Regions from separate parts of the Streptomyces sp. MS06 genome, predicted to be linked through region 2. Evidence: riboswitches for the same ligand, from Rfam matches in the RefSeq annotation. Region 2 holds a riboswitch; each other region holds the start of a gene.

Region 1 (5,044 bases), on a different contig from region 2:
GTGGCGGTGGCCAGCCGCGGGTCGCCGGGCGAGATCTTGGCCAGGGCCGCCTCCTCCGCGTGCACCACCGGGTCCGCTCCCTCGCGGGAGTGGCCGCGGGCCAGTTCGGACCCGTCGGACGCGACGACCACCGCGCCCACCGAGAACGCGGTCTCCGACGGGGGGCACTGCGCCGCGAGGTCGCAGGCCAGCTCCAGCCACCGGCGGTCGGCGGCCGAGACCGCCGGTCCGGTGCCCGGCGCCGTGGGGGCGTAGCGGGCCAGGACGACGTCCTCGATGCGGCGGGTCTCCAGGAGGCGCAGCCGTCCGCCCTGGTAGGCGCCGGGCCCGAACAGGCGGGGGGCGTCCGGGTCGCCCACGAGGAGCGGGGCCAGGACGAGCTGCAGTTCGTCGGCCAGGCCCTGCTGCAGAAGCTGGGTGTGGACGGTGCCGCCGCCCTCGACCATGAGACGCCGCACGCCGCGCTCGTCGTACAGGTGCTCCAGCAGGGGCCGCCAGTCGCGCAGCTCCGGGCCCAGGGACACGACGTCCGCCGCCAGGCCGGCCCGCCGGGCCCGCTCGGCGCCCTCGTCCGTCGTACAGACCAGCTTGGCACCGCCGGTGTGCCAGAAGCGGGCCGCCGGATCCAGATCGCCGGACGCGGTCACCGCGACCTTCAGCGGGAACTCCGGCCGGCCCGCCGCGACGCGTGCGGCACGCCGCTCCGGAGAGTTGACCAGCAGGCGCGGGTTGTCGGCGCGGATGGTTCCGGCCCCGACCAGGATCGCGTCCACCGACGCCCGCACCTCGTCGACCCGGTCGAAGTCGGCCGGGCTGGAGAGCAGGAGGCGCTCGGGGCCGGTGTCGTCCAGGTAGCCGTCGAGGGAGACGGCGGCGGAGAGGAGGACGTGGGGGAGGGGCATCGGGTGCTCCAGGGCGGGGCTCGTGCGTACGGAGGGCGGGCGATGTGCGGGCGGGTGTGCGGGCGGGTGTGCGGGTGTGCGGGCCCAGGCGGGTCGGGGGGCCCGCGGGTGTCGGCGGGCCGGCGGGCCGGCGGGCCGGTGGGGTGGCGGGCCGGCGGGCGTGGTGTGGGCGGGGTGGCGGGTCGGTGGCGGCAGGGCGGCCGCCGGGCGTGCCGTCCCCCGTGCGCGGGGGAATGCACCCCGGGCCCTCGGGCCGCTGCCGCACCGCTTCATCCTGGCCGTTCCCTCCGGGCCGCGGGCCGCCGGCTGCTCGCCGCCGGTGCCGCCGAGCGTACGAGACCCGCGGACGATCGTTCGTGCCCGGCCGGCCCGGACCGCGGCCTCTCCGGGGCCCGGCGGGCTCCGCCGGGACCGGCCGGTGGCGGAAGCGGGGTGGCGCCGGGGCCGGTGCGGGGCCGACGGAGGTGCGGGATGGCGGAGGTGCGGGATGGGGGTGCCGGTGGTGCCGGTGGTGCCGGTGGCGAGGGTGGGCTCCGGGCGGTGGTGAGGGGCCCGGGGGAATCGATTCGCTCTTCGCGCCGCACATGCCGTACAGTGAAGGCACGCCGACGCGGGGTGGAGCAGCTCGGTAGCTCGCTGGGCTCATAACCCAGAGGTCGCAGGTTCAAATCCTGTCCCCGCTACTGAAGGCCGAGGGCCGGAAGCCGAAAGGTTTCCGGCCCTCGGCTTTTCTGCGTGACGGGAAGTGTGGAGCCCGCTCGCGCGGCGCGGTCCTCTCCGGTGCGGCGGTCCCCGGCGCCGGGTGGCTTCCGTCGGTCACGGATTCCGGCGCGGAAGTCGGCGTAGGGGTCACCGCGGAGGGCGTCGCCGAGGCCGTCGAAAGGCCACCGGGAAATCGCCGCGACGGTCCTCGGGGCAGGCGTCGGGAACGTCGTCACGGTACGTCAGCGGGCGACCTCCCTCCGATAACAACTGACACAACGTCAGTTTCGGGGTGCTCGGCGCCCCCCTCTCGAGACGGGGTCAACTAGCCCGTTTTCGCCCGTTCATGACCTGTAAGTCCAGGCCGAAAATGTTAATGATCAAGCCGAACGGCTTGGAATCTCGCCTACGCGTCTATTAACGTTCGATAACGCAGCGCGCTTGTCCCAGCCGTCACAGGAGGCGGCTACGTGCTCACGCGCCGAATCCCGTCAGGGAACCGGGGAACCACCGTATTGGGGTGAATCGGGCGCATGGCTCCGTCTGAGGGCGGTCGGCATGCGCGCGTAGGAGACCTTCCCGCTCCGAACCCGTCAGCTAACCCGGTAGGCGAGACGGAAGGAAAGGAGTACGCCCGCGTGGCGTCCAACCGGCTTGCCCCCGAGGCCCCGTACGTGCCGAGTCAGCGCGGCCCAGAGACGTTCGGCTACGGCGACCACCGCAGCGACGAAGGCCCCTGGGAGGAGTGGAACCCCACCGAGGAGTCCGTCCGTCCCGTCCGCGGTCGGCACCGCGTCGTCAAGCAGCGCGGCGGCGGACTCGCCCGCAGCTCCACCGTGCTGGGCGTCGGCGTCATCGCGGCCGTCGGCGCGGGCGGCATGGCCAGCGCGCAGACCGGCAAGCCGCCGGTGTCCATCTCGCTGCCCGACCTGCCCTCCGTCGGTTCGCTCATCTCCGACGGTTCCGGCGACGCCGGTGGCTCGCAGGCGGATGCGGCGGGCGGAACCGCCACGGCGCCGCTCAGCGGCGTCGGCATGACCGTCTCCGACAGCCGGCAGGGCTCGGCCGACGCCGGAGAGGCGCTGCGCAACCGCATCATGGCCCAGGCCGAGTCGCAGCAGGTCCAGGTCGACGCCAAGGCACAGGCCGCAACCGAGGCCTCCCTCGCCGAGGAGACCGAGAAGGCCGCCGCCGCCGCGGAGCAGAAGGCCGCCGAAGAAGCCGCCGCCGCCAAGAAGAAGGCCGAGGCGGAGGCCGCGAAGAAGGCCGAGGCCGAGCGCCTGGCCGCGCTGGCCCGCCAGTACACGCTGCCGGTCGTCTCGTACACCATCACCTCCACCTTCGGGGAGGCCGGCTCGCTGTGGTCCTCCGGCTACCACACCGGCCTCGACTTCGCCGCGCCCACCGGCACCCTGATCAAGGCGGTGCACAGCGGCACCGTCACCGAGGCGGGCTGGGCCGGTTCCTACGGCTACCGGACGATCCTCACCCTGGACGACGGCACGGAGCTGTGGTTCTGCCACCAGTCGTCGATCAACGTCAGTGTCGGCCAGAAGGTCAGCACCGGTGATGTCATCGGCCGGGTGGGGGCCACCGGCAACGTCACGGGCCCCCACCTGCACCTGGAGGTCCACCCCAACGGCCAGGCCACCGCGACCGACCCGATGGCGTGGCTGCGCGGCAAGGGCCTCACTCCCTGACCAGCGCTCCCTCCCGTTCCCCGGGGCGGTTCCGCGCCCCGCCCGGACCCGATGCGGGCGCCGGGTCCCCGACCTCGGCGGGCTCCCCGCGCCCGGAACCCTGCCGCCCCCACCGGGAGTGTCCCTCAGGGTGGCGCTCCGCTTCCCACTCGCACCCCTGACCCCCGGCGGTCCTGACGGCACCCCCCGACGTCGGGTCCGCCGGGCCTCCGCCGCGCCGGCGGCCGCACCCCGGGACCGGGCCCGACGACCGCCGGCCGGCGCGGCGTCCGCCACCGCCCGGGAACGGAGACCGCGGCCCACCCGGGACCGCGGGGAGGCGGCGGGGCCGGTCACCCCGCACCGGAATAGCCGCACGCACCGGCCGCGTTGACGCACACCATGACTTCTCTGCGCAAACTCGGCAGTTCCGACCTGGAGGTCTTCCCGCTCGCCCTCGGCGGCAACGTCTTCGGCTGGACCGCCGACCAGGACCTGTCCTTCGCCGTGCTGGACGCCTACGCGGCCGCCGGAGGCAACTTCATCGACACCGCCGACTCCTACTCGGCCTGGGCCGAGGGCAACCGGGGCGGCGAGTCAGAGACCGTCATCGGCAGGTGGGCGGCCGCCCGCGGCAACCGCTCCGACCTGGTGATCGCGACGAAGGTCAGCCAGCACCCCGAGTACCGGGGCCTGAACGCGGACACCATCAAGGCCGCCGCGGACGCCTCGCTGCGCCGCCTGGGCACCGACCACATCGACCTGTACTACACCCACTTCGACAAGCCCGAAGTGCCGGTCGAGGAGATCATCGGTGCGCTGGACGAACTGGTGAAGGCGGGCAAGGTCCGCCACATCGCCGCCTCCAACATCTCCGCCGAACGGCTGCAGGCGTCCCTCGACTTCTCCGACCGCGAGGGGCTCGCCCGCTACGTCGCACTGCAACCGCACTACAACCTGGTCTCGCGGGACACCTACGAGGGCGCGCTGCAGGACGTCGCCGCGCGCGCCGGTCTGGCGGCGGTGCCGTACTACGCGCTCGCCTCGGGCTTCCTCACCGGCAAGTACCGGCCCGGCACGACGGTCGACAGCGTGCGGGCCGGCGGTGCCGCGAAGCACCTGGAGACCGAGCGGGGCCGGAAGGTCCTCACCGCTCTCGACGAGGTGGCCGAGGCCCACGGCAGGCCCGTGCCGACGGTGGCCCTGGCCTGGCTCGCCGCCCGCCCGACGGTCGCCGCCCCGATCGCCTCCGCGCGCACCGTGGAGCAACTGCCGGCCCTGCTGGGCGTGGCCGACCTCGAGCTCACCGAGGAGGACCTGGCCAGGCTGAGCGAGGCCTCCGCCTGACCCGCCCGCCCGCCGCGCAGCCGCCGGGGCCCGCGTCCGGCGAGGTGCCGGCCCGGTGTCCGGCGGGGTGCCGGCCCGGTGTCCGGGCCGGCCCGGTGTTCCCCGGCCGCCACGGCCGCGCGCCCGGTGGCTACGGCCGGTACGGGTGGTGCGCCTGCCCCGACGGGGCCGTTCCGTGCCCCCAAGCCTGCGCCGGACCGGATGGCGGCGGGACCGGCGGTCTGGCCGCCGTCGCCCCGGCCGATCCGGGCGCCGGCACCGGTGCCGGCCCGGGTGCCGGCCCGGCGGGGGCCGCTGCGGAACCCCGCCAGACCTGCTGGAGGGGGAGAGCCGGGCGGGTCGGGTGGCCGGGGGGCCCGGGGTACGGGTAGCCGGGGTAGGCCGGGTGCGGGTAGCCCGGCAGGAGCGGTGGGT
Region 2 (5,044 bases):
GGCCCCGGCGGCCGGGGAGCGGCCGCGGCGGCCGGTCTCGCGGGAGCCGAGGACGTCGTCGTGACGCTCACCCTGTCCAAGTCGCTCGGCAGCCAGGGCGGCGCCGTGCTCGGTCCGGCCCGGGTGATCGACCACCTGGTCAACGCGGCCCGGACGTTCATCTTCGACACCGGCCTGGCTCCCGCCGCGGCGGGAGCGGCGCTGGCCGCCCTCCGGCTGATCGGACGGGAGCCGCGGCGGGCGGTGCGGGCGCGCACGGTGGCGGGCGAGCTGCACGACCGCCTGACGGCCGCGGGGCTGGACGCGGTACGCCCCGACGCCGCGGTCGTCTCCGTGCGCGCGCCGTCACCCGAGGGGGCCGTGCGATGGGCCGCGGACTGCCGGGCGGCCGGGCTCGCCGTGGGCTGCTTCCGGCCCCCTTCCGTGCCCGACGGGATCTCGCGGCTCAGGCTGACCGCCCGAGCGGACCTCTCCGAGGCGCAGATCGAGCGCGCTGTACGGGTCATCGGCGAGACGCGACCATGAGTCGGCGTACCACGGCCGTGCGTCGCCCCGGGGGAGCGGGGCCGTACCGGGTCAGGCCCGGCTCACCGCGGCGGTGAAGTCCGCCCAGCTTCCGGGGGAGAAGAGCAGCGCGGGCCCGGCCGGATGCTTGGAGTCGCGCACGGCGAGCAGCCCGGCCGCCGGCCCCCGTGCCGGCCGTGCCGTCTCGACGCAGTTGTTGGCCCCGGTGCTGTAGCTGCTGCGCAGCCAGCGCACCTCGGGCAGCTGGGTAGCGGACCACTTGTTGCGAGGCGGAGCGGTCATGGGTCCTCCCTACGTTCCGTCACCTGTCGCGGCGATGAGTTCCAGCGAGTCCTCGGGTGAAAGGGCGTGCGCCCTCAGGGAGTCGAAGGCCTCCGAGTAAGCCCGGAGGTCTTCTTTCCGTTCGAGGTGGAGGCTACTCGTCAAGTGGTCGATAACGACAACATCCAGATCGGAAGTGCTCGAAAATGAGAAGATAACGAAAGGCCCGGTGATGCCGATATGCGCCCCCGCGGAGAACGGCAGCACCTGGAGCAGTACTTGGGGCAGGCCGGCGGCCTCTGCCAGTCGCGCCCGCTGCCGGGCCATCACCTCGGGCCCGCCCACCTCCCGGTGCAGCACGGCCTCGTCCAGCACCGCGCTGAGCCTGAGCGGCGGGTCCGACCGCAGCACGTCCTGGCGTGCCAGCCGCACCTCGACCAGGGCGTCCAGCCGGTCGTCGTCGACCTCGTCCACGGCGGCCCTGGTCACCGCGCGGGCGTACTCCGGCGTCTGCAGCAGTCCCGGCACCACCGAGGTCTCCAGTGTCCGCATCGCGCTCGCCTGCGACTCCAGCGAGATGAAGTCGCGGTAGGTGGGCGGCAGTACCCCGCGGTAGGCGTGCCACCAGTGGTCCCGCACCGTGTTGCGGGAACCGGCGAGCACCAGCAGCAGCTCGCGGATCCCGGTGTCCTCGACCCCGTAGGCGTCCAGCAGTAACCGCACATCGGCCGGTTTCGCGCCGCTCGTGCCCGTCTCGATTCGGCTGACCTTCGACTGGTGCCAGCCCACCAGCCGAGCCGCCTCGCCGCTGGTGAAACCCGCACCGGTGCGCAGGGAGCGAAGTTCGGCGCCCAGCTTCCGGCGGCGGACCGCGGGACCGTCCTGCATCGCGCCACTCCTCCTCGTATTCCTTTACTCCTGTCGCCCTGCCAAATATGTGCTGCAGTAACAGAGTTCACCGCTTCGAGCGACAGATATATGCACATCTTGGTGGATCGCCGCCCATGAGCGCCCCTGTGGTGGCAGTCTGGCGGCCAAGCACCAGTCCGGGACCGTACTCGAACCATCCGCCTCGCGTGCCGGACCGCGGTCCCGCGGGAAAAGGACGACGTCGCCATGGCAGATCTTCTGGAAGCATCCGTCACTCTGCCGAGCGATCCCGCCTCGGTACCCGCGGCCCGTGCCTTCGTGGCCGGCACCCTCGCGGAGTGGGGGCTGGCGGAGGACTCGGACACCGCCGACACCATCCGGCTGATCGTCTCCGAGCTGGCCACCAACGCCGTCCAGCACACCTTCGGCCAGTCGCCGACCTTCACGGTGGGCCTCACCCTGGAACGGGACGAGGAGCTGCGCATCGGCGTCACCGACAGCCATCCCCGCTTCCCCAGACGGCTCCCCGCGGCCGTTCAGCAGGACAACGGCCGCGGGATGGTGATCATCCGATGCCTGACCGCGGAGTGCGGCGGGAGCCTCACCGTGCGCCCCACGCCGGAGGGCGGGAAGACCGTCTCCATCGCCCTGCCGTGGACCGTCACCGCGGTCGACGCGGTCCCCGCGGTCCACCGGCCCGAGCCATGAGCCCCCGCTGGGCGGGGCGCGGCTCACGCCGGCACCGGTGCCGGCGGGGCTCCGCCCGCGACCGGCACGTCCGGCCCGGGCCGGGCCGGCCCGGGCCCGCCCGGAGGGAGCCCGGGGCCCGCACCGCCATCACCCGGTACACGCGGCCACTGCCGTGTACGGGCGTCACCCGGGCCCGCGACGCGGCGCCCGGCGGACACGGCCTCGACGGCACCTCGTTGGTCGCCACCGCCCGGCCGCCGCCACCGCCCGGCCGCCGCCCCCGCCCGGCCGCCGCCACCGCCCGGCCGCCGCCCCCGCCCGGCCGCCGCCACCGCCCGGCCGCCGCCCCCGCCCGGCCGCCGCCCCCGCCCGGCCGCCGCCGGGCCTGCTCGCCGGCGGACCCGGCCGTCGTCCGACGCGGCCGTCAGCGGACCCGGCCGTACCAGACGCTGCCGGTCCAGATCTTCTGCAGCCGCACCACGTCGCCGGTCTTCGGCGCATGCCAGATCCGCCCCCGTCCGGCATAGATGCCGACGTGGTAGACGCTCCGGCCGTAGTGGAAGAAGACCAGGTCACCGACTCTGCGGTGGCGGGCGGCAACGTGATGGGTGCGGTTGTACTGCTGGGCCGCCGTTCGGGGCAGCTTCTTACCCGCCTTCTTGTACGAGTACAGCGTCAGACCGGAGCAGTCGAAGCGGTACGGGCCCGTGGCGCCCCACTGGTAGGGCGAGCCCTTCTTGGAGGCCGCCACGTGGAGCGCCTTCGTCGCCACCGTGGCGGCCGCGGCGTCCGGGGCGAAGCCCGGTACCAGGACCGAGCCGCCGACCGCGGCGAGCGTGAGGGCCGAGGCGGTCCCGGCGCGGGCCATGAGGGACGGGACACGATTGGGCACAGTCATGCGCAACCCTTCGTCATCCGCCTGTGAAGGATGACCTGTCGGATTCGGGCTGGCGAAGTTGCCCGGTCGCCGTGGCGGCGACTTCACCCCAAGGACCGCTCGGAACTGACGCTCCGGCAGCCCGTCGTGCTCGGGTCCTCCACTCCTGCCGATCCACTTCTGTCGACCCGTCGCCCGGACGGCGGCAGGACTCGGCGTCCGCCCGGACCGCCCCGCCGTCTGTGGCGGGGGCTTGCCGTCAGTCAGGGATCCTCACCCACGGGCGCCGGAGAATCACAACGGAACCTGGCCTATGTGTCGTTGGTCACCCTTCCTCCGTTGGGGTGGGTGCGGGCCGGCCGGACCCGGCGTCCACCCTGCGGACCTGCCCCGGACCAGCGGCGTAGACGTACGGCGGGTTGCCGGGCCGGGAGGGCGGCGCAACCGCGGCGAGCCCGAAAAAACCGGTGCGGATACGCCGATGAGGGGACCGTCGTTCGGCGCGTTTCAACGGGGCCGCGCCGGACCCGTCGCGGGGTCCGGTACAGGGCGGCGCGAACGGAGGTTGTCAACCGCCGACGCGCGGCGGCGCACCGCCCGCGCCGGGAGGCACCGCGGCCGTCCGACCGGCAGGGTGTGGTCCCGCCCGCCCGAACCGACGCCCGCGTCGTCCCGAACCGGTGCCCGCCCCCTCCCGCGCGTCGCCCCGCCCTCGACGAGCTGTCCCGGCGCGCGGCCGGCGAGCCGCCCCCTCCCGTGCGTCGCCCCGCCCCGGACCGCCGCCCTGCCGCCCGCCCGTCCTCCGTCCCAGGGACCGTCCTCCGCCTCACGGGGCGTCCTGCGCCCCGGAGGACGACTTCTGTCCCGGACCGTCACCCGGTCGGCGCGCGACTCGCCCGTGTGCGGCGGTATGCGGCACGCCAGGACGCGGTCATGAGGTGATCAAGGTTCGGTTTAACGTCGTTGAAACTCCACCGAACTAACCTGCCCCACCACGCCACCTGGGGTTTTCGTATCCGGTTCGCGAAGGTTCGCGCGGTTCGTCCGTGTGCTACGTGTATTCCCTGGCGCGGTGGCTGCGGCAGCCGGACCCCGCACGGTCCGGAGCGAGGAGGTGAGGTGGGACATGCAACTGACCCCGCACGAGCAGGAGAGGCTGCTGATCCACGTGGCGGCCGACGTCGCCGAGAAGCGCCGCTCCCGAGGGCTGAGACTGAACCACCCCGAGGCCGTCGCCCTGATCACCTCGCACCTCCTCGAAGGCGCCCGCGACGGCAGGACCGTCGCCGAGCTGATGTCCTCCGGGCGGAAGGTGCTCACCCGCGACGACGTCATGCCCGGCGTGGCCGAGATGGTCCACGACGTGCAGGTGGAGGCCACCTTCCCGGACGGCACCAAGCTCGTCACCGTGCACGAGCCGATCGTCTGAGGGGGCGGCGATGACACCGGGAGAGATCCTCTTCGCCGACGGTCCGATCGTGTGCAACGCGGGCCGCGAGGTCACGGCACTGCTCGTGCTGAACGCCGCCGACCGCCCCGTGCAGGTCGGTTCCCACTACCACTTCGCGGAGGCCAACCCGGGCCTCGAGTTCGACCGTGCGGCGGCCCACGGCAGGCGGCTGAACGTTCCCGCCGGCACCGCCGTGCGCTTCGAACCCGGTATCCCCGTCGAGGTCGAACTCGTCCCGCTGGCCGGCGCCCGCGTCGTACCCGGCCTGCGCGGCCGGACCGGAGGTGCCCTCGATGCCTGAGATCTCGCGCGCCGCGTACGCCGACCTGTTCGGCCCCACCACCGGTGACCGCATCCGGCTCGCCGACACC
Region 3 (5,044 bases), on a different contig from region 2:
GGCCGAGTTCTCCTCGATGCCGCGGGCCAGGCGCTCGGGGTTGGTGACGAACAGGTCGTCGCCGACCAGCTGGACCTTCTCACCGAGCTTCTCGGTGATGATCTTCCAGCCGTCCCAGTCGTCCTCGAACAGCGGGTCCTCGATGGAGACCAGCGGGTACGCCTCGACCAGCTCGGCGTAGTACTCGGTCATCTCGGCGGCGGAGCGGCTCTTGCCCTCGAAGGAGTAGGAGCCGTCCTTGTAGAACTCGGACGCGGCCACGTCCAGGGCGAGCGCGATCTGCTCGCCGGGGGTGTAGCCGGCCTCCTTGACGGCCTCCAGGATGAGGTCGAGGGCCTCGCGGTTGGAGCCGAGGTCGGGGGCGAAGCCGCCCTCGTCGCCGAGGCCGGTGGCCAGGCCCTTGCTCTTCAGGACCTTCTTCAGCGTGTGGTAGACCTCGGCGCCCCAGCGGAGGGCCTCGGAGAAGGACTCCGCGCCGATCGGGGCGATCATGAACTCCTGGATGTCCACGTTGGAGTCGGCGTGCGAGCCGCCGTTCAGGATGTTCATCATCGGCACCGGCAGCAGGTGCGCGTTCGGGCCGCCCAGGTAGCGGAACAGCGGCAGGTCGCTGGCCTCGGAGGCGGCGTGGGCGACGGCGAGGGAGACGCCGAGGATGGCGTTGGCGCCGAGCGAGCCCTTGTTGTCGGTGGCGTCCAGGTCGAACATGGCCTGGTCGATGAGGCGCTGCTCGGTGGCGTCGTAGCCGACCAGCTCCGGGCCGATCTGCTCGATGACGGCGAGGACGGCCTTCTCGACGCCCTTGCCCTGGTAGCGGTTGGGGTCGCCGTCACGGAGCTCGATGGCCTCGAAGGCACCCGTCGAGGCACCGGACGGGACGGCGGCACGACCCGTGCTGCCGTCGTCGAGGCCGACCTCGACCTCGACCGTGGGGTTGCCTCGGGAGTCCAGGATTTCCCGGGCTACGACGACGTCGATGGACGGCACGAGCATCTCCTTCTTGGGATGTGACGCTGGAAGTGCGGGGCCACGTGAGCCTTGCGACTAGAGCCTAACCGTCTCAGGGCCATCGGCCAGCCGACCGACCGGCCCGTGGACAGGACCGACCGTACCCTTTGTTTTCTAACGGAACAAAGGGGAGGGCGCCTTTTCGGAACGACGGCCCGGCGGAACGGGTGCGGGGCGGAGGGGCCGCGCAGGGCGGACCGGGTGCGCGGTGGAAGGGCGACGCAGGGCGGACCGGGTGCGCGACGGAAGGGCGACGCAGGGCTGGCCGGGGTGCGCAACGGAAGGGCGGGCGCGCCGCGTACCGGGGTCGGCCGGCGCGGGGGCCGCACGGGGGCGTGCCGGGCGATCCGCAGAGGGGGTTGCGCGGCGATCCGGAGGGGAGCGGGCGCGGCGGCCGTAGGGGGCGGGGGAGGAAAAGACCCCGCCCCGGTGCGTACGGGGGAACACGCACCGGGGCGGGGAGCCCGTGGGGACGGGGCCGCTGAACCTTACTTCAGGTGCAGCTGCTGACCCGGGTAGATGAGGTCGGCGTCGTCGATGATGTCCTTGTTGAGCTGGAACAGCTTGTGCCAGCCGCCCTTGACGTGGTGGCTCGCCGCGATCGCGCTGAGGCTGTCGCCCTTGACCACCTTGTACTCGCCGTCGCCCTTCCTGACCTTCTTGCCGGTCGGGGTGGTGACGGTCTTGTGGCTCTGCTCGGTCTTGTGCGTCTGAGCCGGGCGCTCGGCGGAGCGGGAGGTGCTCTGCCCGGTGGAGCGCTGGGTGGTGGACTGGCTGCTCTGACCGCTCTGACCGCTCTGGCTGCTCTGGCTGCTCTGGCTGCTCTGCGTGGAGCCGCCGTTGTAGGCCGCGCCGGACAGACCGGTGCCGCAGACCGGCCAGGCACCCTTGCCCTGGCCCGCGAGCACCTTCTCGGCGATCGCGATCTGCTGCGACTTGCTCGCGAGGTCGGCGCGGGCGGCGTACTGCGTACCGCCGTAGGCGGCCCAGGTGGAGGCGGTGAACTGCAGGCCGCCGTAGAAGCCGTTACCGGTGTTGATGGACCAGTTGCCGCCGGACTCGCACTGGGCGACGGCGTCCCACTCGGAGGCGGTGGCGGCGGAGGCGGTGCCGGACGCGATCAGCGGGGCGGCGACGGCGGCGCCGGCGACACCGGCGATGGCGATGGCGCGGCTGGCCTTGGACGGACGACGGTGCTTGCCCTTGCCGGAAAACAGCATGGAAGGATCCCCTCACCGACGCCTGCGAGGTGAGCTGTCGGGTTCGGGCCTGGTGAGTTGCCCGGCCGGCCCCTCCTGGGAGGCACGGCTTCACCCCAAGCCGGTCCGGTTCGACTGCCCGGCACGGCACTTACCTTGGGTCCCCCGCTCCTGCCTACGGCGCTCGAAGCGACGACTGTTCCCGAGCGGCCGCTGGCAGGATTCGGCGTTGCGGCAGCCGGGGCTCGCGGTGACGAGCGATCCTGACGGTAGACACGCGATCCGCCGGAATTCAAAGACGATCAGGGCTTCTGAGACTCATCCCACAGTTTCGCCAAACCGGACATCAGACATCGAACGGGGCGTTAACTCCCAGTGTTTTTGCCCGGTTCAGGCGACCTGCCGGAAACCGGCTACGCGTCGGCGTGCAAGGTCTGACCGGGGAGGATGTGGCCGGGGTCGGCACCGACGACGTCCTTGTTCGCGGCGTAGAGCGCGCGCCAGCCGCCGTCGACGCCAAGGGAGTCGGCGATGGAGGCCAGGGTGTCGCCGGCGCGGACGGTGTACGAGTCACCGCCGTCCGCGGCATGCCGACCACCGGAGGCGGCGGCATCGGTTCCGGCACCCCTGGCATCCGGCACACTCGCGACATCTCCGGCACCGGGGGCATCCTCGTTCGCCCTGGGGCCGCGATGCCGGCCGGTACCCAGCGCACCGGTGTCCACAAGGTACGAAGAACCGGCGCTCTGCCCCTCGTTGCCCGGATCGCCGGTTTCCTCACTTTCTCCGGAAGTCGCCCCGGAAGTCCCGTCGGCACCCTGCGGGTCGGCGACACCCGACGGCGCCCCGGCGGGGGAACCGTCACCCGCCGCACTCCCCCCACCAGAGGAGGGCGACAGGGAGGGCGAAGCGGACGAAACATCCCCGGACGGTGCCGAATCCGGCGAACCCGTCGAAGTGCCGGAAGAGGACGAAGCGCTGCCCGGCGAAGCAGAGGAACCGGCTACCCCCGAGGATCCGGCCGGGGCCGACCCCGCCCCATCGGACGCGCCCGAGTCGCCGAAGTCGCCGGAGCCGTCCGGCGATCCCGGTGAATCGGACAGCCCGTGCGAGCCGGACGAGCCGGATGAAATTCCCGAACCCGCCGAACCGGCCGAACCTGCTGATCCGGAGGATCCGGACGATCCGGATGCTTTGCCCGAGGTTGCGTCACCCGCGACACCGGTGTCGACATCGGCCGATCCGGAGTCCTGGGCGAGACCCGAGACCGGCCCGCACAGCGGCCAGTGGCCGACGCCCTGGTCCGCCAGCACCTTCTCGGCGACCGCTATCTGCTGGGAGCGGCTGGCGAGGTCGGGGCGGGCCGCGTACTTCAGGCCACCGTGCGCCTCCCAGTCCGCCTGGGTCAGGTGCAGTCCCCCGTAGACGCCGCTGCCGGGGTTCGCACTCCAGGAGCCGCCGGTCTCGCACTCCGCCACCTTGTCCCAGGTGCTGCCGTCGGCCGCGTGCGCGCCGGCGGCGCCGAGGAGCGGGATGGCGATGGCGGAACCGGTCACTCCGGCCGCGACGACGAGAGCCGGAGCCTGACGGGGGCGACGGTGACGGCCGTTCCCGGTGAGCATGCAGGGGCCTTTCGCGAGACAGCGGGGACCGGCGTGGCAGGTGATGCGATGCGCCACGCTGACGAGTGAACGTATCGGCTGACGATCAGTTGTCACAAGTTAATGCCGCGCAGATCACGTGAAGATCACAGAAGTGAGCATGTGTCAGGTCGGTGGTGTGGGTTCCGTGTTCCCGTCGGGCCCGGGACCGGGAGGCGCGGTACGGCGGCGGACGCCACCGCCGGGTCACGGCACCGTGCGCCCCCGGTCGACGGGCGTGAACTCCACCGGCAGGGTGCGCAGTCCACGCATGATGAGTCCGCCGCGCCACCGCAGATCCGCCGGATCCGCGGCCGGTCGCAGGTCGGGCAGGCGGGTCAGCAGGGTGGCGAGCGCGGTACGGCCCTCCAGCCGGGCGAGCGGCGCTCCGAGGCAGTAGTGGATGCCGTGCCCGTACCCGAGGTGCTGGTTGTCGCCTCGGGACAGGTCGAGCGTGTCGGGGTCGGTGAAGCGGTCCGGGTCGCGGTCGGCGGCGGCCAGGACGACCAGGACCGGGTCGCCGGGTGCGATGTCCCGGCCGCCGATACTGACCGGCCGGGTCGCGAAGCGCCAGGTGGCGAGTTCGACGGGACCGTCGTAGCGCAGCAGTTCCTCCACGCCGGTGGCGAGCAGAGCCTGGTCGCCGGCGGCCAGCGAGGACTGCAGCCGGGAGCGCTGGCCGGGGTGGGTGAGCAGGGCGTGGGTGCCGTTCCCGATCAGGTTGACGGTGGTCTCGAACCCGGCGAACAGGAGGATGAACGCCATCGCGGCCGCCTCGTTCTCGGTCAGGTGCTCACCGTGGTCGGAGGCGCGGATGAGACCGGAGATCAGGTCCTCGCCGGGGGCGGGTTCGGCGGGCAGTGCCTCGCGCTTGCGGTGGATGAGGTCGGCCAGGTAGCCCCGCATCTTCTTCACCGAGCGCGCGACGCCGCCGCGGGGCCCCTTGCCGTGACGGATCATCATGCCCGCCCAGTCCCGGAAGTCGTCCTGGTCCTCCCTGGGCACACCGAGCAGGTCGCAGATGGCGTAGATGGGGAGCGGGAAGGCGAACTCGTGGATGAGGTCGGCGCTGCCCCGCGCGGCGAACCCGTCGATGAGCCGGTCGGTCAGCTCCTGCACGCGCGGCGCGAACTCCGCGACCCGGCGCGGCGTGAACGCCTTGGACACCAGGCGGCGCAGGCGGGTGTGGTCCGGCGG

The links. A riboswitch is a leader RNA that binds a small molecule or an ion and turns the genes downstream of it on or off. The one in region 2 is predicted to bind cyclic di-AMP.
Region 1: linked by a shared signal. The riboswitch ahead of ACL02U_RS17845 (M23 family metallopeptidase) and the one ahead of ACL02U_RS18275 (C40 family peptidase) in region 2 are both predicted to bind cyclic di-AMP.
Region 3: linked by a shared signal. The riboswitch ahead of ACL02U_RS25280 (transglycosylase family protein) and the one ahead of ACL02U_RS18275 (C40 family peptidase) in region 2 are both predicted to bind cyclic di-AMP.

Annotation. Positions count from the first base shown of each region.
Region 1 is NZ_JBJZOJ010000030.1:18,939-23,982, reverse strand. It holds gene ACL02U_RS17855 (dihydrofolate reductase family protein) at 1-902, opposite strand, end outside; tRNA gene ACL02U_RS17850 (tRNA-Met) at 1,512-1,585, shown strand; cyclic di-AMP (ydaO/yuaA leader) riboswitch at 2,074-2,231, shown strand; gene ACL02U_RS17845 (M23 family metallopeptidase) at 2,243-3,304, shown strand; gene ACL02U_RS17840 (aldo/keto reductase) at 3,686-4,630, shown strand; gene ACL02U_RS17835 (PrsW family intramembrane metalloprotease) at 4,761-5,044, opposite strand, start outside.
Region 2 is NZ_JBJZOJ010000031.1:20,643-25,686, forward strand. It holds gene ACL02U_RS18255 (8-amino-7-oxononanoate synthase) at 1-525, shown strand, start outside; gene ACL02U_RS18260 (DUF397 domain-containing protein) at 577-807, opposite strand; gene ACL02U_RS18265 (helix-turn-helix domain-containing protein) at 817-1,674, opposite strand; gene ACL02U_RS18270 (ATP-binding protein) at 1,903-2,364, shown strand; gene ACL02U_RS18275 (C40 family peptidase) at 2,771-3,244, opposite strand; cyclic di-AMP (ydaO/yuaA leader) riboswitch at 3,248-3,451, opposite strand; gene ACL02U_RS18280 (urease subunit gamma) at 4,350-4,652, shown strand; gene ACL02U_RS18285 (urease subunit beta) at 4,663-4,974, shown strand; gene ACL02U_RS18290 (urease subunit alpha) at 4,967-5,044, shown strand, end outside.
Region 3 is NZ_JBJZOJ010000055.1:10,900-15,943, reverse strand. It holds gene eno (phosphopyruvate hydratase) at 1-987, opposite strand, end outside; gene ACL02U_RS25280 (transglycosylase family protein) at 1,497-2,228, opposite strand; cyclic di-AMP (ydaO/yuaA leader) riboswitch at 2,233-2,400, opposite strand; gene ACL02U_RS25275 (transglycosylase family protein) at 2,621-3,763, opposite strand; gene ACL02U_RS25270 (cytochrome P450) at 4,055-5,044, opposite strand, start outside.